3 regions of the Arthrobacter sp. FW306-06-A genome follow, and region 3 is predicted to be linked to each of the others. Evidence: riboswitches for the same ligand, from Rfam matches in the RefSeq annotation. Region 3 holds a riboswitch; each other region holds the start of a gene.
The links. A riboswitch is a leader RNA that binds a small molecule or an ion and turns the genes downstream of it on or off. The one in region 3 is predicted to bind cyclic di-AMP.
Positions count from the first base shown of each region.

Region 1: it holds a riboswitch for cyclic di-AMP, as region 3 does, so the genes downstream of both, LFT49_RS03950 (hypothetical protein) here and LFT49_RS21955 (M23 family metallopeptidase) in region 3, are expected to answer to the same signal.
Region 2: it holds a riboswitch for cyclic di-AMP, as region 3 does, so the genes downstream of both, LFT49_RS11425 (C40 family peptidase) here and LFT49_RS21955 (M23 family metallopeptidase) in region 3, are expected to answer to the same signal.

Region 1 is NZ_CP084552.1:794,880-802,234, reverse strand. Features, by position in the region: gene LFT49_RS03960 (glycosyltransferase family 39 protein) at 1-69, shown strand, start outside; gene LFT49_RS03955 (ArnT family glycosyltransferase) at 94-2,184, shown strand; cyclic di-AMP (ydaO/yuaA leader) riboswitch at 2,355-2,515, shown strand; gene LFT49_RS03950 (hypothetical protein) at 2,521-3,249, shown strand; gene LFT49_RS03945 (glyoxalase superfamily protein) at 3,426-3,842, opposite strand; gene upp (uracil phosphoribosyltransferase) at 3,887-4,522, opposite strand; gene LFT49_RS03935 (phosphatase PAP2 family protein) at 4,535-5,359, opposite strand; gene LFT49_RS03930 (nucleoside deaminase) at 5,416-5,925, shown strand; gene LFT49_RS03925 (glycosyltransferase family 4 protein) at 5,952-7,073, opposite strand; gene LFT49_RS03920 (6-pyruvoyl trahydropterin synthase family protein) at 7,076-7,355, opposite strand, start outside.
Region 2 is NZ_CP084552.1:2,481,241-2,488,595, forward strand. Features, by position in the region: gene LFT49_RS11405 (glucose 1-dehydrogenase) at 1-744, shown strand, start outside; gene LFT49_RS11410 (DUF1810 domain-containing protein) at 782-1,225, opposite strand; gene LFT49_RS11415 (DNA alkylation repair protein) at 1,247-1,777, opposite strand; gene LFT49_RS11420 (TraR/DksA family transcriptional regulator) at 1,774-2,133, opposite strand; cyclic di-AMP (ydaO/yuaA leader) riboswitch at 2,424-2,594, shown strand; gene LFT49_RS11425 (C40 family peptidase) at 2,598-3,437, shown strand; gene LFT49_RS11430 (protein adenylyltransferase SelO) at 3,547-5,016, opposite strand; gene LFT49_RS11435 (ribonuclease Z) at 5,013-5,948, opposite strand; gene LFT49_RS11440 (mycothiol transferase) at 5,941-6,450, opposite strand; gene LFT49_RS11445 (hypothetical protein) at 6,514-6,945, opposite strand; gene LFT49_RS11450 (AI-2E family transporter) at 7,077-7,355, shown strand, end outside.
Region 3 is NZ_CP084554.1:28,851-36,205, forward strand. Features, by position in the region: gene LFT49_RS21925 (cation diffusion facilitator family transporter) at 1-185, shown strand, start outside; gene LFT49_RS21930 (hypothetical protein) at 201-506, shown strand; partial or broken gene LFT49_RS21935 (signal peptidase II) at 575-802, shown strand; gene LFT49_RS21940 (cytochrome c biogenesis CcdA family protein) at 993-1,742, shown strand; gene LFT49_RS21945 (DUF3105 domain-containing protein) at 1,794-2,429, opposite strand; gene LFT49_RS21950 (DUF305 domain-containing protein) at 2,480-3,160, opposite strand; gene LFT49_RS21955 (M23 family metallopeptidase) at 3,157-3,924, opposite strand; cyclic di-AMP (ydaO/yuaA leader) riboswitch at 3,962-4,136, opposite strand; gene LFT49_RS21960 (TlpA family protein disulfide reductase) at 4,305-4,919, shown strand; gene LFT49_RS21965 (cytochrome c oxidase assembly protein) at 4,963-5,937, opposite strand; gene LFT49_RS21970 (ArsR/SmtB family transcription factor) at 5,977-6,393, opposite strand; gene LFT49_RS21975 (cytochrome c oxidase assembly protein) at 6,584-7,355, shown strand, end outside.

The DNA.
Region 1 (7,355 bases), on a different contig from region 3:
GCCTGGGTCCAGGCCAACTTCCAGGCCCAGACCGTAGGCAACTCAACCGTCTACCAGCTCACCAAGTAGGACACGATGGCCAGCCAGCACAGCATGCCTGTAACCACCGCAGCCCGCCCCCGGAGGAATCCACTGGGGCGGGAGCGATTCACCCTCCGGGGCCGGCCGGGCACGCGGGACCATGCGGCCTTCCGCGGAGACCGTGCGGCCTTCCACCGGAGGCTGGAACTGGCAGCTGTACTGGCTGGCACGGCCGTGCTGTACCTGTGGAACCTCGGTGCGTCGGGCTGGGCCAACGCGTTCTATTCCGCCGCAGCCCAGGCCGGATCGCAGGACTGGGCAGCCTGGTTCTTCGGCTCCTCCGATGCCGCGAATGCCATCACCGTGGACAAGCCGCCGGCCTCCCTGTGGATCATGGGGCTGTCGGTCCGGATCTTTGGCCTGAGCTCGTGGAGCATCCTGGTTCCCCAGGCTCTGATGGGGGTCGGCTCGGCGTGGCTGGTCTATCTGGCCGTGCGGCGGGCCGCAACGCCGGCCACCGCTGACGTCCGGCTTGGGCACCGGGCAGGGCTGCTGGCAGCGGCGGTCCTTGCCCTCACCCCGGTTGCCACCCTGATGTTCCGGTTCAACAACCCGGACGCCCTGCTGGTGCTGCTAATGACAGCAGCCGCCTACGGGTTCCTCCGCGCGGTCCAGGAGGACCGGCCTCGGTGGCTCCTGCTGGCCGGGGTATTCCTGGGCTTTGGGTTTCTCGCCAAGCAGCTTCAGGTCCTGCTGGTGGTTCCCGGGTTCGCCCTCGCCTACATGGTGGCAGCTCCGGGCGGCACCCGGCGGCGGTTGATCCGTCTGGCAGCAGCGGGAGCAGCGATGGTGGTTTCTGCCGGCTGGTGGCTGCTGGCCGTCGAGCTGACGCCGGCGAACATGCGGCCCTACATTGGCGGATCCCAGAACAACTCCATCCTGGAGCTGACGTTGGGCTACAACGGCCTGGGCCGGCTCACGGGCGACGAAACGGGCAGTGTGGGCGGCGGCAACGGCTGGGGCGTTCCGGGCCTGTTCCGGATGTTCAACAGCGAGTTCGGCGGCCAGATCGCATGGCTGCTGCCGTCCGCACTCATCCTTGCGGCGGGGCTGCTGTGGGTGGGGCGGCGGGCACCGCGAACAGATGTTGTCCGCGCTTCCGTCATCATCTGGGGCTCGTGGATCCTGGTAACGGGCCTGGTGTTCAGCTTCATGGCCGGCATCATCCACCCCTACTACGCGGTGGCACTGGCACCGGGAATCGCCGGAATGGCAGGGCTGGGCAGCGTTCTCCTGTGGCAGCGCCGCAGGCAAGCGGCTGCCCGCATCTTCCTCGCTTCAGCAGTGGCCGTGGCATCGCTTACGGCCTTCTACCTGCTGGGAACCACGTCCGCCTACGGCCCTTGGCTGCGCTGGCTGGTGCTCGGCGGAAGTTTGGCAGCCGCAGCAGGCATTGGGCTGGGCAAGTTCCTGCGCTTGGCTTCCATGCAGCGGACGACGGCGGCCCTCGCCATCGCTGCGTCGCTCGCCGGTCCGCTGGCCTACTCCGTCACCACCGCGGCTACGGCACACAGCGGGGCGATCGTCAGTGCGGGGCCAGCCTCGGGCTTAGGCGCCGGCGGCCGCGGACCGGGAGGCTTCAGTTCGACCGGCCGGAGCCCTTCGGGCCGCGGTACCGGACAGGGCGTCACGGGCCAGGGTCCCACGGGGCAGGGCTTCCAGCAGCAGGGTTCCCAGCAGCAGGCCGCCCCGGCCGGAACAAACCCTGGCGGCGCTAACTTCGGGGGCAGGCCCGGCGGCGGACTCGGTGGCCTCCTCGGCGCACCTACTCCATCAGCGGATCTTGTGGCCGCGCTCAAAGACGGTGCAACCAATTACACCTGGGCAGCAGCGGTAGTGGGCTCCAACAATGCCGCCGGGTACCAGCTCGCCACGGAACTGCCGGTGATGGCCGTGGGCGGCTTCAACGGCACCGACCCCTCCCCCACCCTGGCGCAGTTCCAAGACCTCGTCGCGCAGGGAAAAATCCACTACTTCATTGCCGGCGGGGCCATGCCGTCCAGCTCCGGTTCGGATGCCGCCGGCCGGATCGCCGAGTGGGTTTCGCAGAACTTCAGTGCGCAGAGCATCGGCGGCGCCACTATCTACCTCCTGGCACGGTAACAACACGGTCTGGTGTCCTGAACGTAACGATTGAACCGCAGGCCAGAAGCAAACCGGCGCGCTGAAGGCCGTGACTTCCGTTACCTAAATGTGACTTTGCTTCGCTTTTCCTGTACCGTCGATTGGGTGCGGCTCCCGTTCGGGCCGCATATCCCGGGTTGACGCCAAGCTCTGCCGCTTCCCCGGATTCCGATTGAGCAACGGCAGAGGCGGGGGACCCACCGTCCCGGGCGATGAACGCCCTTGGGGTTAAGCACGCACGTGATCTTTCCGTGCGGCCGGATGCCCTCATCCGAACCCGACAGCTAACTCCGCAGGTGTGAGAGGCGATCAATCATGTCCAAAAACACGGCAGAAGCATGCCTGCATGCCAAGGGTAAACATCTGGCACAGCAGGGACCGGCCAAGAAACCAGCAAAGAAGACCAGCCTGGGCGTGCGTGCCGGGATCCTTGCGGCATCCTGCGCGGTGCTCGTGGGGGTAGGCGCGGCAGGCCAGGCAACCAGCAGCATGACCCCGGTGTCATCCACCGAATCAAACTCTTCCACGGCAGCGGCCGATGCCCAAATGAGCATCGAGAAGAGCGAAATCCGCTCCAACCCGGCAGTGTCCGTTCCGGCGGCAATCAGCGTAGCCCCCCAGGCAGCGGAACCAGCCCCCGCGCCTGCACCGGCGGCCCCCGCAGCGGAAGCCCCGGCACCTGCCCCGGCTCCGGCACCCGCTCCTGCACCTGCGCCGGCACCCGTCGTCGCGGTGAATGATCCCGCCGGTGCCCAGGCTTATGCTGCCGGCCAGCTGGCAACCTTTGGCTGGGGACCTGACCAGATGCAGTGCCTGCAGACGCTGTGGACCAAGGAGTCCGACTGGACCACCACGGCCACGAATCCCAGCAGCGGCGCCTACGGCATCGTCCAGTCCCTGCCTGCAGAGAAGATGGCCAGCGCCGGCGCCGACTACCTGACCAACTACCGCACGCAGATCAACTGGGGCCTGGATTACATCAAGAAGAGCTACCAGTCTCCGTGCGGTGCGCTGAACTTCCACCTGGCGCACAACTGGTACTAGGCACCTCTCCCTGGCATAGCGCCGCAAAGGGAAACCTCAGCTGAACCTCCCGGCTCCAAGGACAGCCGACGGCGTGTCCCGCCACCCGCCGTCGTACGCCTTGGCCACGGGGTAACGCCGGGGATTCCAGCGACAGACCGCGGGCCGCATCATCACGATGCGGCCCGCAGCCTGCTTTAAGCGTTGCTGGGCATACTGCCGGCCTGAGCTGCATCCTGCCCGGCATTCCGCCAAGGGATGTACTGGACGGCCCACTTATTGCCGTCCGGGTCGGCGAAGTACACGAAGTGGCCCCAAGGCAGCACTTCGATGTCACTGACGTCCACACCATTGTTCTTCAGGTGGTCATGCGCCTTTTGGATGTCGTCGACCACCATCTGGAGGGTGGTTCCCGTGCCGGGAGGGGCGTCCAAAAGCCCCTCGCCCATGCAGATGGAGCAGGCAGAGCCGGGCGGCGTCAGCTGTACAAAGCGAACGTGGTCCGACGGCCGCTCGTCGTAGTCCGCGTTGAAGCCCACCTTGTTGACATAGAAGTCCTTGGCGCGGTCAACGTCGGATACAGGGACAAAGACAAGTTCGAGTTTCCAGTCCATCCGCACAGGCTAGCGGCGGGACACCGATTGAAAAAGGGTAAAAACTACCCTGCGATGCCGTAGAGCCGGTCGCCGGCGTCGCCCAGGCCGGGAACGATGTAGGACTTCTCGTTGAGCTTCTCGTCGATGGAGGCCAGGACGATGTGCACGTTCGCGCCCGAGAGTTCCTCTTCCAGCCGGGCCAGGCCTTCAGGGGCAGCCAGCAGGCAGATGCAGGTGACGTCGGAAGCGCCCCGCTTGAACAGGAACTTGATGGCCTCACGCAGGGTGCCGCCGGTGGCCAGCATGGGGTCCAGCACGAAGACCTGGCGGCCCGTCAGGTCCTCCGGAAGGCGCTCGGCATAGGTGATGATGTCCAGCGTTTCCTCGTCCCGGGCCATACCCAGGAAGCCCACCTCCGCCGTGGGGACCAGCTTGGTCATGCCCTCCAGCATTCCCAGGCCGGCACGAAGAATGGGAACCACCAGCGGTGTGGGCTTGGTGAATGCCGTGCCGATGGTGGTGCTGACTGGCGTCTGGATGGTGACGGGCTCCGTGCGGACCTCCCGCGTGGCCTCGTAAGCCAGCAGGGTCACCAGCTCTTCCGTCAGCTGGCGGAATACCGGCGACGGCGTGTTCTTGTCCCGCAGGACGGTGAGCTTGTGGGCGACCAGGGGGTGGTCAACAACGAGAGTGCGCATCCCCCAAAACTATCATCCGGCGGTGTCCTTGCCTCGGCTGCCGGACGCGCCCTGCTTGCCGGCATCGCCGCCGTCGTGCACGGATTCGAGGACGACGTCCCGCACCACGGGACGATCGAACGTGGGGGCCGGACCCGCATGCTGCTTGCGCCTCAACAGGTGGAACAACCGATGCGCCAGGATCACGATGGCCACCCAGGCCAGCCCCAGCGTCCAGCCGGCCATGACGTCGGTCAACCAGTGGTGGCCCAGGAATACCCTGCTCAGCCCCATGGCAATGATGAAAATCACGCCGGCCGTGATTGCCGTGACCCTGACCCAGAGTTGGTGGAACTGCAGGCAAAGAACGTACAGGAGGACGCTGATGACCACGGTGGTGTTGAGAGTATGGCCGCTGGGGAACGACGGCGAATCCTCGTAAGGCGGGACCGCATCGGCGTGGTCCGGCCGGGTCCTGCCCACAAGTTTCTTGCCGAACGTGGTGGCGAGGATGGAGACGGTTGCCGCGCCGCCCACCAGGAGGAGTGGGCGCCAGGTCCGGCTCAGGAACGTCAGCCACGCGGTAAGGATGCTGGCGAGGATGGGCATACCGATGCCGCCGCCGATGTTGGTGAAGCCGGTGGCAAAGGCATCAAGGCCCGGGTTTCGCAGCGACTCAGCGTACTGGAGGGCCGGAACATCGAGGTTTGCGAGCCCGTCCTTGCCCACTACGTCGTCGTAGACCTCGGCGCCGGCCAGGGCCATGATGACAACCACGGTCCCGCCGATGATCAGGGTCAGCCAAAGGGCGGCGTAGGGCTTGAACCATCTGTCCATCCGCTCGTGGACTCTGCTCATCATGCCTCCCAGGAAAAGTACGCAAGCTTAGTATCTCTCGAAACTATCATTGAGCCATGCCGTTGCCCGAAAAGAAACACAACGCCTGGATGGGCCTTGCCCTGGTTGAGGCCCGGCGGGCCCTCGCCACGGAGGACGTGCCCATCGGCGCCGTGGTAATAGGGCCCGACGGCGATCTGCTGGGTTCCGGCCGGAACCAACGGGAGGCCTTGGGCGACCCCACGGCCCATGCCGAGGTGGTGGCCATCAGGGAGGCGGCCGGACGGCTACAGGAACGGGCACGGCTCCACGGCGGCAGCGACGACGGCTGGCGGCTGTCCGACTGCACGCTGGTGGTCACCTTGGAACCGTGCGCCATGTGTGCCGGCGCCATCGTGCTGGCGCGGATTCCCCGGGTGGTGTTCGGAGCGTGGGACGAGAAGGCCGGGGCCGCCGGGTCGGTGTTCGATATCCTCCGCGAACGCCGCCTCAACCATTGGGTCGAGGTGTACCCCGGGGTCCGCGAGGAAGAGTGCGCACAGCTGCTGCGGGAGTTTTTCGCCGGGCACCGGAGCAACAGCCTCTAACCCCGTTGGTTCAGTCGGGGCCCGCTTCAGTCCTGGCCCGGACCTTCAGTCTCAGCCGGTTCCTGCTGCCCCGCGCCCGACAGCAGGGCCAGCATCCCCTGGGCGGTACTGCTCCAGTCCGGCAGCCTGGTCCGCGCTTTCAGCGCTGCTGCCCGCCAGCTTTCCCGGGTTTGTTCGTCCGTCAGCCAGCGACGCAGGACCTCCGCCAAGCGACCCGGACTCTCACTTGCCCCGGCCGGAAGTGGCAGCGCTGCCCCCGGAAGGCGCGGCCCGCCGTCGTCCGCTTTCATCCCGGCGATGCCAAGCGCTTCCACTGCCCCCGTCCCCTCGCGGACAAGTACCGGGATTCCGTGCGCAAGGGACTCGGTGACCGCCATTCCGAACGCTTCGATCCGGGAAACGAGCAGGGTCAGGTCGGTGCGCGCCCATTCGGCTTCGAGGGCCCTACCCGTGAGCTCACCCTCCAGCCGCACCCGTTCCTGCAGCCCGTTGGCAGTGATGGCAGCCTGGACCTCCCGCGCGTAGTCCGGGTCGGCCTGGTCGGACCCCACGAACGACGCAGTCCACTCAAGGTCCTTGAGCCGGGCCAGCGCCTCGACTGTCAGCACCTGGTCTTTGTTGGGCAGCAGGGCTGCGACGACCGCCAGGTGCGGAGGCGTGGAACCGTCAGCCTGGGGTGCGAGGTCCACTCCAGGCAGGACCACTTGGGCCTGGCGGAGTCCCCGCGTGGTAAGCACGGACGCCGCAGAAGCGCTGCTGCAGACCACTCCTGTTGCTGCACGCAGGGCCCTGACTTCGCGTTCGAGCGCTGCGGACCCCGAACTTTCCGGAACGGGCATATGCACCAGGACCCATGTTTCCCGCCCCGCCTTTGCCGCGAATTCCAGTTCGTCCGGGGCACCAACGGCCACCAACCCGTCTACGATAACCACGGCATTCCCCGGAGCCTTGTCAGATTCCCACGCCCCGAGCAGGGTACCCAGACGGCGTCGTTCGTCGGCGCCGGCATCCGGCCAGCCGCCATCGACGCTGATGACGTCCACCGCGGCACCGAGCGCTTGCAGGCCGGCAACCAGATGCGCGTTGTAGACGTTTCCGCCTGAGCTGTGGCGTATGTTGCCGGGGACCAGCAGCCGGATGGGGCGCACGGCTACGCGGTGAGGTCCAGGGAATAAGACGCCCACGCGTCCGGATTCTCGCGCAGGGTGACGTCAATTGCCGCCAGTTCCCGGCCGTCGTCGCTGTCCTTGATTTGGGCGGCGACCTGCTGGGCGATGTATTCGGCGAGCGCCTCCGTGGTGGTGAGCTTGCCTTCGAAGTCCGGGTGCTCGTCCAGGTTTTGGTAGTTCAGCCCGGCCAGCACGTCCTCGATGATGGTGCCGGCGGCACCGATGTCCAGGACGATCGCGTCGGCGTTAAGCACGCGACGG
Region 2 (7,355 bases), on a different contig from region 3:
GAAGGCCGCCGCGCCATCGTGACCGGCGCGGACTCAGGCATCGGCGCCGCAACTGCCATTGCCTTTGCAAGGGAAGGCGCCGACGTCGTCCTTTCCTACCTGCCCCAGGAAGAGGAGGACGCCTCCCGCATCGCCGGGATCATCGAGGCTGCGGGCCGCAAGGCCGTCAAGGTGCCGGGCGACCTCAAGGATTCCGCCACATGCCGGGAAGTCGTTGATACGGCGGTTGCCGTGCTGGGCGGGGTGGACATCCTGGTCAACAACGCCGGGAAGCAGGTGGCCCAGGAGGACCTGCAGGACATCACCGACGAGCAGTTCGACCACACCCTCAAGACCAACGTGTATGCGATGTTCTGGTTGACCAAGGCCGCCGTCCCGCACATGCCGGCCGGCTCAACCATCATCAACACCACCTCCATCCAGGCGTACAACCCGTCCCCCACCCTGGTGGACTACGCCACCACCAAGGCCAGCATCAACAACTTCACCAAGGGACTGGCACAGCAGCTGGCACCCAAGGGAATCCGGGTGAATGCCGTGGCCCCGGGTCCCATCTGGACGCCATTGCAGGTCAGCAGTGGCCAGCCCAAGGAGCAGCTGCCGGAATTCGGCCAGTCGACTCCCCTGGGCCGGGCAGGACAGCCCGCGGAGCTGGCACCCGCCTACGTCTTCCTGGCTTCACCCGAGTCCAGCTACGTGGTAGGGGAAACACTGAACGTCAACGGCGGCAGCCCCACGCCCTAGCCGGTTCCCCGGGCCTGGCTGATCCGCCAACCCGGCGTCAGCCAGCGGCGTGGCCAGCCAGGATCTCATCGGTGGCAGGGTCAGGCTCGCCGTCGAAGAACTGGGCCAGGACAGTCTTGAACACTGTTTCTCCGGGTGCCGCCCGGAGAAACAGTGTCATGGACGACCGCAGCTTCCTGGCATCAATGCCGCCGAAGATGTCCTCCGCGGACTGGTCTGCATGGTTGGCCAGGACCAGGGCGCACTCCAGGAGCCGCGGCCCCAGTACCTCATGATCCAGGTAGGCACGGGCCTCTGCGAGTGAGGAGATGGCGTATTTGCGGGACATTGCGCTCTGCCCCAACCCGGAGATCTGCGGGAAGATGAACCACATCCAGTGGCCGGACTTCCTGCCGACCTGCAGCTCCCCCAGCGCCTGGTCATAGGTGCCGCCGCTGTTTTGCGCGGCAACAAAACGGTCAAGGTCAAAGTGCTCATTCATGCGGATCTCCCGGTTTCGAGGTCAAAGGATCAAATCTTTTTCAAGGGCGGCTGCCGCCGCCTGAAGCTGCGGGTCGGGGTCGTCCCGCCACCGGGCCAGGACCGCGTTGGCCCGCTGCCGCTCGCGCTCCCCGAGGCCGGACAGCAGCGGCACCAGGACGTCGCCCAGGAGGGGCTGGATCAGGTCTGCAGCCTGGGCAGAACGAAGGAAGCCTTCCAGCCGGGTCAGGTCCGAGTGCCTGAGCAGCCGCACCCGTGACTGCAGCAGCACCACGGCCGCCAACCGGCGCTCAAACACGGGGCGGGAGCCGGGCCGGGGCTGTCCCCACAGGGTGGACGCAAGCATCACCGTGGTGTCGTGGTCCAGGTCCTTGAATTTGCGCAGGGCATCGCGCACCGTGCCGCGCACCGCTCCGATGGAGGAACCGTAAGAGTCCAGCACCCAGCCAAGCCGGTTCCCGACGTCGTCCGCCCGGTACCAGGCGCCCTCGTTCTGGAGGGTCCGGTCAACGAACTCCGCCGCCGCGGACACCACATCCGCAGGGCCAGTCATCGTCCCCGACCGGACGAGGCGTGGCGGATACAAAACGGTGTCCAGGGCCGCGCTTCCAGCCTGCCCTCCGCAATGGGCTCCCCGCACACGGCGCAGGTTCCATAGGTCCCCGCTGCCAGGCGGGCCAGCGCCGCGTCAATCTGGTCCAGGCCGGCCGAGCTCTGCTTCAGGAGCGCCGAAGCCTGCGAGAGCTCAAACGCGATCGTGGCCCCTTCGGGGTCGTGCTCGTCATCGACATTGGAGTCCTGCCGGGCCGAATTCGCTGCCTGGATGTCAGCCCGCAGCGCCGGCAGCAACTCCAGGCGCCGCGCCCGCTCCTCTTCGAGCAGTACCCGGAACCGGTCGAAATCTGGCATGCAAACAGCCTAGCGGTCGGATCGCGGAGCGCCTGAATGGAAACGGCCAGTTCCATGGAGCCGCGGCAAACATCCCGTGTCCGTGTCCGGGCCGTTACCTGTCCTGCAAGCCCGGCTATTAGCCGAGGTCGACACCGATAACAGCCGTAACGTCCAAACGTTTGCGGAATTCGAGAGGGAAACCTCGTATGTTATCCAAATGTGACAATGCCACCGCATGTGGGTTATGGTCTTCAGGTGTCCCTCTCAGACGGGACATTCCCATCAGTATGCCGAGCCCTGCCACTGATCATGGGATACAACCGCTCCAGCTGGCAGGGACGGGGGAACCAAGTTTCCGCGGCCACTTGTGGCCTTGGGGTTAAGTCGATAGCGCCTCCGTCCATTACGGGGTTGCTTCCGGCCGGGTATCTCCAGCCCGAACCCGACAGCTCACCCCGCAGGCATGGGAGAGGCGATCAACCGTGTCAAAAAATTCCACCACTGCCCGTCACCGCGCAACTCCGGCCCGCTCCATTGTTCTCGAGGGCCTCGCCGTGACAGCCAAGTCCCAGGCCCGCTCGCTGGGCCGCCCCGCGCTCGCAGTTGCTGCAGCGTCCGGCATTGCCTTCGGCGTCGGCGCCCCGGCCCACGCCGGTGTCACCGGCCCTGACACCACGGAAAAGACCAACGTGCAGGCGTACTCCGCACCTGTTGCGGCCCCGGCAGCGGCAGCAGGCAGCGTCCACACCGTAGTTTCCGGCGATACCCTGGGTGCCATTGCGTCTGCTAATGGCGTCAGCCTGAACAGCGTCCTGTCCGCCAACGGACTGGGCCTGTCCTCGATCATCTACCCGGGCGACCAGATCCAGATCCCCGCCGCCGGCTACACCGCGGCACCGGCACCGGCTCCGGCCCCTGCAGCAGCACCCGTGCAGACCGCAGCCGCCGCTCCGGCCAACACCGGCATGAACATGTCCTACGCCTCGGCCACCCCCGTGTCCGCCCCCACCGGCAGCGGCACCGGCGCTGCCATCCTGGCAAACGCCTACGGCCAGCTGGGCATCAAGCAGGACTGCACTGCCATGGTTGAGAAGGCGCTGCGCTCGGTGGGCAAGTCCGTTGGCGATCTTGCCCCCACCCAGTTCTTCCAGTACGGCACCGTGGTCGGCGCTCCTGCGCCCGGCGACCTGATCATCACCTCCGGCCACGTTGGCGTTTACGCCGGCAACGGCCAGGTTGTCAGCGGTGGCGTGAACGGCTACGACACCCAGGTGCACTCCATCAGCTGGCTCGGCGGCTACTCAGCGGTCCGCGTCGCCTAGTCTTCGCATCACCGCAGGCGCCCAACAGCGCAGGCATTAGACAGGAGGGCGGCAGCCGGTCATCCGGCTGCCGCCCTCCTGTCGCATCCGCCGCCTGCCCCCGCAGCCGTCAGGTCCCGCAGAAGGTCATATAGTTGCCGAAGTCCTCGGGGGCGCCTTCGGCGTAGCGTTCCAGCCCGGGCCGCTCGGTGAAGGGGTCACTGACTGCCTCCAAAAGCTGCTGCAAGGGTGACAGGTCTCCGGCCGTGGCAGCGGCCAATGCCTCCTCCACGAGGTGGTTCCTGGGAATGTACGCCGGGTTGACGTTGTCCATCAGCTCCGCGTCCGGTTCGAGTGCCTGCCACCGCTCCGCCCAGGAATCAAACGCAGCCAGATCAAGAACCATGCCGCGCACCGGACGAAGGTCGCCACGGGCGGCCTTGCCCAGGTTACGGAAGAAGAGGGTGTAGTCCACGGGACCGTCCTTCAGGATGGCAAGGGCGCCGTCCACCAAAGCGGACGTGGTTTCCTCGTCACTTCCCCCGCGGCTGCCAAGGCCGAGCTTGGCATTCATGCCACCGGTCCACGCCCTGCTGTAGTGGCCCCGGAAGCCGCCGAGCACCTCCACTGCGGGCGCAACCGCCTGCTCCTGGTCTTCGTGGATAAGCGGCAGCATCGCCTCCGCCAGCCGGGCAAGGTTCCATTCGGCCAGAACCGGCTGGTTGGCGTAGGCGTAGCGGCCGCTGACGTCGATTGAACTGTAGACGGCCGCAGGATTGAAGGCATCCATGAACGCACAGGGGCCGTAGTCGATGGTTTCCCCTGAGATGGTCATGTTGTCCGTGTTCATGACCCCGTGGACGAATCCCACCAGCATCCAGCGGGCCACCAGTTCCGCCTGCGCGGAGACGACCGACCCGAACAGTGCCAGGTAGGGGTTTTCGGCTTCCGCGGCCTGGGGGTAGTGCCTGCTGATGGCATGGTCCGCCAAGCGCTTCAGAAGGTCGAGGTTCTCGGTGGCACGCGCATATTGGAAGCTGCCCACGCGCAGGTGGCTGCTTGCCACCCTGGCCAGGACGGCGCCCGGCAGCATACCGTCGCGCCGGACCTGGCGGCCCGTGCCCACGACGGCGAGTGCCCTGGTGGTGGGAATGTGCAGGGCGTACATAGCCTCGCTGACGAGGTATTCGCGCAGCATGGGCCCGACGACGGCCCTGCCGTCCCCCGCGCGGGCGAAAGGCGTGCGTCCAGAGCCTTTGAGGTGGATGTCCAGGAGTCGTCCGCTCCGGTCCGTGACCTCGCCCAGCAGAAGCGCCCGCCCGTCACCGAGCAGGGGCGAGTATCCGCCGAACTGGTGGCCGGCGTAAGCCTGCGCCACCGGTGTGGCGCCAGGAGGAACGTGATTTCCCACCAGGAGCCGCACGCCTTCGGGACTGCGCAGGTACTCCGCGTCCAGGCCCAAGTCACGCGCCAGTTTCTCGTTGAGGACAAGGAGGCCGGGGCTGGGGGCCTCCTCGGCCTGCCAGGGAACAGCGAGTTCCGACAGTTCACGCGCGAAGCGGCCGTCAAAAGCCACCATGGATTCAGCTGCTGCCGTCATGGTTTAACCCTATCGCCGTCATAATGGTCCGCTGATTCCCGCACCTGGTGCCGCCGCGGAGGCACGGCTATGCGCTGCAGGTCATGGGCTGCGATGACCGTGGTCCCTGCAGCACGTGCCTGCGCCTGCTCCGCAAGCAGGGACATGTCGTCGCCATACCGTGCGGAAAAATGGGTGAGCACCAGCGTCCGGGACTTTCCGGACGCCGCCAGCTCCCCTGCCTGCCCGGCGGTCAGGTGCAAGTACTGGTGCGCCAGCCCGCCGTCGTCGTTGCTGAATGTCGATTCGCTGACCAGAAGGTCCGTGCCCTCGGCCAGTTCCTCCGCGCCGGCGCACGGCGCGGTGTCCATGATGAACGCGAAGCGCTGGCCGGGCCTGGGGACGCTTACGTCCTCCAACGCGACTGCGCCGAAGAAGCCTTGGCGCTGCAGTCGGCCCACGTCAGGCCCTTCGATTCCTGCCGCCCGGAGCCGTTCCGGAAGGAAGGTGCGGCCGTCAGGCTCGGTGAGCAGGTATCCGTACGTCTCGATGCGGTGCCTCAGCGGCCGGATCTCCAGGCCGTCCGCCACGGGTCCGGCGCCGGAGTGCGGATGGAGCCGCAGGTCGATACCGGGCGAACTGACAGCCACGAGGGCCTGGACAATCTGTTCGCCGGAGGCAGGATAGTGAAGGTGAACGGGGTGTGAAGCACCGTCCAGGGCCATTCGGGACAGGACCCCCGGCAGGCCGTAGCAGTGGTCTCCGTGCACGTGGGTGAGGCAGATCCTGGTGATCTGGCTTGCCGCCACCCCGGCATGGATCATTTGGCGCTGGGTGCCCTCGCCGGGGTCGAACAAGAGTCCTTCGCCGTCCCAGCGCAGGAAGTACCCGTTGTGGTTCCGTGTGCGGGTGGGAACCTGGGAAGCCGTGCCCAGCACCACGAGTTCACGCACTTGGGGCGTCTGCCGGCTCCGCGTGCAGCCCTTTGGCATATGCTGCCTGGCCGAGGTGCTGGAGGCAGTCCCCCAGGATGCTGACCAGCCGCACTCCGAGGGTTACCGGCGGATCCCAATGTTCGTCGACCACGCGGTCCAGGTCCGGATCATCAATACCCTGCAGGACCTTGGCGGTCTGCCGGTGGACCGCCTCGTAGTATTCCTGCAGGAGCCCGCGGGGCGCCCTGACTGCGTCCACCTGTTCACTGGAGTGGCCGTAGCCCGTGTCCCGTTCCGCAAGCGGGAGCCCGAAACGGGATACAAAGCCTTCTCCCGTCCAAACCTGCTCCAGCCCGGAGGCGGAGGCCACCTGTGCATCTTCCACCCGGCCCGTATGCCAGATCAGCCAGCCGATGGAATTGCCGTTACCGGCAGGACGGCGCTGCAGGTCCGCCTCGTCCAGCCCTTCCAGTGCCTGGCGGACAAGTGAAGGAAGCCGGTCGAAGGCCTCCAGCAGCAGTTTTTGGAGTGCATCTCTTTCCTTCCCGCGGTCCGGGCCCCGCGGGCCCGGACCCTTGGACCGCTATCGTTCCAGGTCGTCCGGCTCAAATTGGCTGAGCGGGGAGCCGCCGAAGTTTTCCTCGTCGTCGCTGGCGTCCGCTTCGGGACCTGTGGGGTTTTCGCCGAAATCGACGTCGGCCGCAGCCTCCCCCAGCGTGGGCGTACCGGGGGGCACCTGTTCATCGCCGGAGCGGTAGCGGGCCTGCGCGCTTTCGTCCCGCAGCGTCTGCTCGCTCAGGAAGTCCTCTTCTTCTCCCGAGACGGCCTCATTCTGCAACAGGGGGTCTTCCTGCCAGCGTTCCGGATTGTTCTCCGCAGCGCCCGGGTAGCTGTCGGGTTCCCCCATCACAGGGTCCAGTTCCAGCGACGATGCCGCGCCGGGAGTTTCGTCGAGAAGCACATCGTCCTCCTCCACAACTTCCAGCTCATCGTCGGGGACGTTCTGCTCAGTCATGATGATGCCTTTCCTGTTGCCGTTCAGCGGACAATAGTAAGCATACTGACGAACTGGCTTGGATGTGAACCGTCCTGGGTAAGGAACAGGCAAATGGGGCAGAAAACGTGATGGCCAGCAAGGAGAATCGCATGGAACCCAAAATGTCCCCCGACGGGCCCCCGGCACAGCCGCCCCGGCCCCAGTCCTTCGCCGCCCGGATGTCCCTCCTATGGACCGACGCATTGGGCCGGGCCGGCATCCGGGCCATCCAGGCACTGTCCGTCCTGGCACTTGCCTGGGTGGCGGTGACGGCCGCCATCCGTGTCCCGCTGGTCACCATCCCGGTGCTGGTTGCGTTAATCCTGGCGTCGGCAATGGCTCCTGCCGTCCGCTGGCTCGCGGCTCGGGGCTGGCCCCGCGCCTTGGCG
Region 3 (7,355 bases):
ACGCCTGCTGCGCACCTGCCGGACCGGACAAGGGCTCCGAACACGACGCCGGCGCCCCCCTCCCCCACCCCGGCAGTTCTCCCGTCGCTGCGGCGGCACCGCGCTGCGAGGGCTGCGGAACAGCGGCTGCACCGCAACCGGAACCCCTCAGCCTTGCCCTGCCGCTGGCACCCCGGGGCGAGTAAGGCATGTCCTACGAAGTGCGCACCATACCTGGCTGCCCCAACTCCGGACCTGCACTGGAGCTCTTCAGGCACGTCCTGCACGCCGAGGGCCTTGACCCTGAACTGGTGACTGTTCGTGAGATCAGCTCCGAATCCGAGGCCGCCGAGATGCTGTTCCGCGGCTCCCCGTCATTCACGGCCGGAGGGAAGGACCTGTTTCCTTCCACGGCAGACGCCGGATTAAGCTGCCGGCTCTATCCCGCGGGCACCGGTCTTTCCGGGCTGCCTTCCGCTGAATCTTTGCGGGCCGCGGTGCGCGGCACCGCCGCATCGAGCACGTGAGCGTACTGGGCTCTGAGCACTCCAGTGCCGCCAGATCTGTCCTGGTCTTTTCTGCCGCAGCCCTGGCGGTGACCGATCTCCTGGTCAAGGCCGCCCTGGTCCAGGCCCTCGGCCACGACAGACACAACACGGACTTCGGATTGTTTACCGTTTGGCTGGCCTACGACACCGGTGCCGGTTTCAGTCCCCTGTCCTGGCTTCCCCCTGGGGCGCTGGTGCTGGGTGCTGTGTTGCTTGTTGCTGTGCTGGCCGCCGCCCTGGTCCGGTCCGCCCCGCGTTTGAGGAAGCCTGCCCTGTCCGCTGCGGCTCTCCTGCTCGGTGGTGCCCTGGGAAATCTTTGCGGATCTGTTGGATGGGGCCGGGGTGGTGGATTACCTGCACACCGGGTGGTTGCCGAGTTCGAATCTTGCCGGGGTTTTCGTTGTGGCCGGGGCAGGGCTGCTGGTTCTGGGAACGGTACGCGGCGCGGTAAGGGAAGGGCAGTAAGTGGACATCGGAGAGTTTTTTGCTTCCAGCGTGACCTCCGGTGCGCTGGTGCTGGCACTGCCGCTGGCAGCGGTCGCGGGCCTGGTCTCGTTCCTCTCGCCCTGCATCCTTCCGCTGGTTCCGGGGTATCTGGGGTTCGTCTCCGGGCTGACCGATCCCGGCCAGCCCGGGAACCGGCGGCGTGTCCTGACCGGGGTGGCCTTGTTCATTCTGGGCTTCGGGGCGGTATTTACCCTCTATGGTGCAGCCTTCGGTGCCATCGGGTCGTGGTTGGTGCGGTGGCAGGATCCACTGATGCGGGTCCTGGGCGTCGTCGTCATCCTGATGGGCCTGGTCCTGCTGGGCGGTTTCTCCTGGCTGCAGCAGACCAGGAAATTCCGTGCTCCGGGCAGGAAAGGCCTGGCCGGCGCCCCGGTGCTGGGCGTGGTGTTTGGGCTCGGCTGGACCCCGTGCATGGGTCCGACCCTCAGTGCCGTGCTCAGCCTGAGCGTCGCGGCCGCAAGCGCCTGGCGCGGTGCGCTGCTGGCGTTTGTTTATTGTCTGGGCCTGGGGATCCCTTTTGTGCTGGTCGCTTTCGGCCTGAACTGGGTTTCCCGGGTCCTGGCCGTTGTCAGGGCCCATATCCGTGCGGTCAACATCGCCGGGGCGGCGATGTTGATCATCCTTGGCGTCCTGATGGTCTCCGGGCTGTGGGTGAAGTGGATTTATCAGCTGCAGAACCTGGCAGGGACCTTCCTCATGCCCGTCTAGGCAATGCCAGGGACCTGTCAGCCGACGTTGAGAACACCCCTGCGGCTGGGTTCAGCCCTGGATTCCGCCGGTGCAGACGGCTCCCGGTTCCGGGGTCTGCGGGCCCTGACGGTACTTCTTGATGAACGTGGCGAGGCGTTCATCGCCGCTGGTCTGCAAGGCCAGCTGCTTGCCCCATGCCGTGGCCACGATCGGAGCCTCCTGGTCCGGGACGGGACTGAGCAGGAGATACTGCTGCCCCTCGGCGGCAGCGGTCAGTTCCGCGATCTGGTCCGCAGCCAGGTCAGGACGGTAGGAGAGCCACACGGCACCGTGCTCCAGGGAATGCACCGCCTGTGTCTGCTGCACGGGGGCGGTGTAGATTCCGCAGTTGGTCCAGACCGGGGCGTGATCCCCTCCGGTAGCAGGGATCCTGGGGTAGCTGACCGGTTCCCTCGTATGGTTCCTGGACTGGTCCGGGAAGTCCTGCTCACCCTCTATCGGCCGGGACGCCGCCGCGGTGGCTTCCTCGCGCTGGCGTACCTCGCCGACGACGACAAACGCCACCGAACCAATGATCGCGGCGACGACCGCCGCCGCCGCACCGTAGAGCAGCCAGGCTTTACGGCGCGCCTTGGCCCGCTGTTTTGCCTGCAGGGCCTTCAGGATCGCCTGTCGTTCCTCATGGGAGGGCCGGGGCTGGGACATCAGGTGGGCTCGCTTTCGTCGCTGGTGCGGCCGGAATGGGCTGCGGGTGGTCAAAGTCGGGCGCGCAGATCCTGCAAGGCCAGTATTTCAGCGCTTTGGGCTTCGACCAGGCCGGCAGCGAAGTCACGGACGCGGGCGGTCTCGGCGAGGTTCACGGCCGCAGTGGCCATCGCCACCCCGCCCTGGTGGTGGCGGATCATCAAATCAGTGAAAAGCCGGTCCGCCTCTGTCCCGGAAGCAGCCCGGAGGGCCTGCATCTGTTCCGGGGTTGCCATGCCCTCCATCTGTGACTGCGGTGCCGCGGCAGCAGAGGCCCCGTGGGACTGTCCGTGGTCCCCGCTCCCGGCCCCCATCCAGGCCATGGGCGCCCCTTTGCCTGCCTGGGACAGGCCCCATCCCTGCAGCCAGGCGAACATCTGACCCTTCTGGTGCTGCTGCGTGGTCGCGATGTCATAGGCGACCGCGCGGATTTCTTCGTTCGTGGACGTATCCCTGATGATCAGGGCCATCTCCACGGCCTGGGCGTGGTGGACCTGCATGTCACGGGCAAATCCGGCATCCGGTCCATCATCGGAGATCTGCTGCGGCGCGCCGGAGAGCCGGCCGATGGCGAAGAAAGCCAGCGCGGTGAGGATAACCACGGTGACGAAGACGGCCCACAGCAGGCCGCGGCGCTGAACCGGCCGTGCTGCGCGGCCTGCCGCGCCCGCGCCAAGGTTCGGCCCGGTCACAGCCAGCCCTGCGGATCAACGGTCTGGCCGTTGAAGAGCACCTCAAAATGCAGGTGGCAGCCGGTGGAGTTGCCCGTCGTTCCGGCAGCGGCCAGCCGCTGCCCGGCGGCGACGGGGGCGCCGACGCTCGTCTCGATCGAGGCCAGGTGGTTGTAGGTGCTTTTCAGGCCGTTGCCGTGGTCGACCACGATCCGGTTTCCCCCGCCGTACGCGGACCATCCTGCCTCGACCACCGTTCCGGCTCCAGCCGCGAACACCGCTGTCTGGCAGGACGCCACCAGGTCAAGGCCGGTGTGAAGCTCCCCGGATCCCCCGGTTATCGGACTGGTGCGGAAACCGAACGGCGACGCTACGGACATGCTCGCCAATGGTGCGGCGAGCCCGGAAGAAGCCGCCGGGCCGGCGGGAACAGCTGCCGCGGGGACCAGCTGCGCCGAAGCCCCGGCAGACCCGGCCGCCGGGGATTCGGGTACGGCCGGGGCCGGGACAGTGGCCACCGGGGACCGGTCGAAGGAGATGCTGGCGCCCGGGGAAGCCTGCGCCGGAACCTCGATTGCGGCCACCTGTTCCGCGCCTGCCGCAGCGGGCCGGTCAGTGCCCGTGCCGGCATTGGCCGCAGTGATGGCTGCGCCGACCAGCATTGCTGCGGTGATGGTGGCCGCTGCCGGAAGGTTGCGTCGAAGGACGGCGAAGTCCCGGCTGGTGGGCCGGCGCCGGCTGTGCCGGGGTGCGGCAGAATCGACGCGCCAGGCTCGGGCGGGCACCGGGCTACGGTGCCGGCCGCGGGCAGGGGAAGACGGCATGGGGTCCTTTCAGCGCCTGCGAAGTTAGCTGTCGGGTTCGGGCCAAGGATCAAGCCCGGCCGGGGACTCGAACCGCTCGATGCAGTCTTCAGCTCCGGCTTCACCCCAAGGCAGCGCAGCTGCCGGAAGATGGGTTCTCCGCCCCCGCCTGTGAAGCTCGTCGTTTGCGAGGCCCGGGCGGGGCTGGGCTTTCGGCCTCGAAGGCACTGATACACAAATGCCTGTATCAACATTACAGGCAGGTCCTGGAATCGTTATAACCCTGTGATTTACCTGATAGTCGTCTGCAAGCCGCCCGCCGCTCCCTTTTTCTACACGGGATAGAATCGACAACTGTGGATCTGTTCAAGCGTGCAGGAGAAGGCAAGTGCCCGCCGCGGCGGGCTGTTCTGGGGTTCGGTGCTGCGGCGCTGGCCCTGTCAGGTTGCGGGGGGCGGGAGGATTCGCTCGCCGCGCAGGCGCGCGCAGGGGACGACAAGAACTACATCGCAGGTGATGGTTCGGTCAACGAGTACCGCCCCGATGCGCGGGGTTCGAAGGTTTCCCTGACCGGGACGCTGTTCAGCGGGGAAACCGTCTCCTCGGAGGACTGGGCGGGCAATGCTGTGGTCCTGAATTTCTGGTACGCGGGCTGTGCTCCCTGCCGGAAGGAAGCGCCGGACCTGGTCGCGCTGAACAATGAATTCCGGGACCAGGGAGTGCTGTTCTACGGCGTGAACGTCCGGGACGATGCGCCGACTGCGGCTGCCTTTGAACGCACGTTCGGGGTGGGTTATCCCAGTTTTGATGACAGCAACGGCGGGATCCTGCTGGCCATGACGACCTATGTGCCGCCGCGCGCCGTTCCCACCACCCTTGTCCTGGACCGGGAGGGCCGGGTCAGCGCGAGGATCCTCGGGATCTCCGAGAAAGGGACCCTGAAGGCGCTCATCGTTTCGGCGCTTGCCGGACAATAAAGGGAAGTGTTCGGAAGGTAACGACGCGGCGGGCCAGGCCGGTTCAGCGGTGCCGTTCGGGCCTGTTGGCCAGCTGCTGCAGGTACTGGTTGTAGGCATCCATGTCCGCATCGCCGCCGGCGGTGGCTACTGCCCGTTCTGACCGGGCCCAGCCGCTGGCTTCGTCCCGCTGCCACCGGACCAGGATGAACATCAGCAGCAGTACCCCCGGCAGCTCCCCGTAGGACCATGCCAGCCCGCCGGCGACTCCCTGGTCCTGCATTGGGTTGATATTCCAGCTTTCGGGCGGGACGGCAAAGAATTCGACCATCGGATCCGTTGCCATCATGATGACCACCCCGAAAAAGGCATGCAGTGGCATTTCGGCGAAAATATCGATCAATCGCCCAAAATGGGTCTGCCGGGTGGGCAATGGGTCGGCCGAGATCAGCGGCACGGTGAAGAGGATCCCGGCGAGCAGGAACAGCAGCTCCAGCCCGACGTGCCCGTACCAGCTGGGCAGCAGCAGATCGGCGAGCCCGGAGAAGTACACGCCGTAAAAGCTCAGCAGGAACAGGGGGACCATGAACCCCGGGTGGATGGCCAGTCGTCCCCATCTGGAGCGCAGGCCCCAGATCGCGGCTTGAAGCACGGGCCGGCCCAGCCGGTTGTGTGGTGTCGTGCGCAGCAGCAGGGTGCCGGGTGAGCCGACCACCAGCAGCGGCGGAACGGCCATCATCAGCGTCAGTTGCTGGAACATGAAGATGGAGAACATCCGCAGCCCGTAGCCTTCGATCCCGGCTCCCATGACCACGGCGATGGCGGCGCAGCCGGTCAGGAACGAGATGGTGCGTATCGGCGACCAGGCCCTGCCCCGGCGCCAGAGAGTAATGGCCCCGGCCAGGTAGAGGACGGCAGCGGCCAGCGCCAGCGCCGGGATGAGCGGAACGGGCTGCAGGTTCGGGGCCAGATACTCGCCCAATGACGGGGGCAGGGTCGGCAGCCAGACCGGGCCGTCGATACTGTAATCACCGTTCATGCCCGAACCCCCCTGCGCACTTCCCCCGCTGTATCGGTCTTAGCTGCTGGCTGCTGAGACCAGACGGTCCTGCCCCGTGTGCCCGACGTGGGTCAGGCCGAGATCCAGGAGTAAACGGACGTGCGCATCGGCCAGCGAGTAGTAGGCCATCCGGCCCGAACGCCGGACCGTGACGACCTTGGGCCCGCGCAGCAGGCGCAGGGCGTGCGAAACACCGGATTCGCTCAGACCCGTTGTCGCAGCCAGGTCGCAGACGCACATCTCCCCCTCGAGCAGGGCGATGAGGATCCGTACGCGTCCGGGATCGGCCAGGAGACCGAAAATCACGGCAAGGTCGGCGACGTCGGACTCCTGCGGCATCCTGTCCCGGACGGAGCGGACCCGGTCGGCGTCCACCAGCCGGACAGCACAGTCGCTGCCGCGGGCTGCCGCCGGGGGCATCGGAGAGGTGGTCATTCATCAAGATTACCTTCGACTGCTAATGCTTCACATTCGCTTCAGGACCGGGCCGGCCCCCGACACAGAATCAGAAACCAGCCAGATTATCGTCTGAACAACCTTACAGATAATCTGGTTTGGTGTCGGTCCTGACGGCATGTGCCCCGGTGTCCCTGCCGTGCGGCAGGTCTAGTGCGAAGGATTTCTTGTGGCTGTGAAGCTTCCAACCGGGCGGCCGGCAGCAGTGCCCAGGCTCTGGTGGTTGGCCATTGCCGGGCTTCTCGCCATCGCTGCGGTCCTTGTCGCGACTGCCTATGGCAGGGGGACGTTGCCGGCTGAAACCCGGGACCCGGGGTCCTTGGTCCGGTGGGGCTTTGGCATAGTTCAGACGGTCCATAACATCTCTGCGGCGGCCACCATCGGGGCGCTGGTTTTCGCGGCCTTCATTGTTCCGCCGTCCATGTCACGGACGCGGAAGAACAAGCAGGCCGGCAGCAGCGCCGGGGCTCCAGCCCCGGAGCATCCTGCATTTGGGCGCATCATGAACCTGGCCTGTGCGGCGAGCATTCTGTGGATGCTCTCGGCGGTGGCGGTCATCGTGTTCAGCTTCGCCGATATCGCCGGGGTACCGATCTCGGGCAGCCGGCAATTCGCCTCGCAGCTGGCGTCCTACATTACAGAGCTCCCGACCGGGACGGCCTGGCTGTGGGTGGTGATCATCTCCGCGACGGTGGCGACGGCGACCTTCGGCCTCCGCTCCCCGGCCGGCCTGGCCGCGACGGCCGTGCTGGCTATGGGCGGGTTGATTCCGATGATCCTGATCGGCCACGCCGCCGGGGGCAGCGATCATGAACAGGCCATCAACTCACTGGGCCTGCACCTTGTGGGCGTCTGCCTCTGGTTCGGCGGACTGGTCGCCCTGACGGCAGCGGGCACCGCGCTGGGCAGCGACACCGCCGCCGTCGTGAAACGGTTTTCAA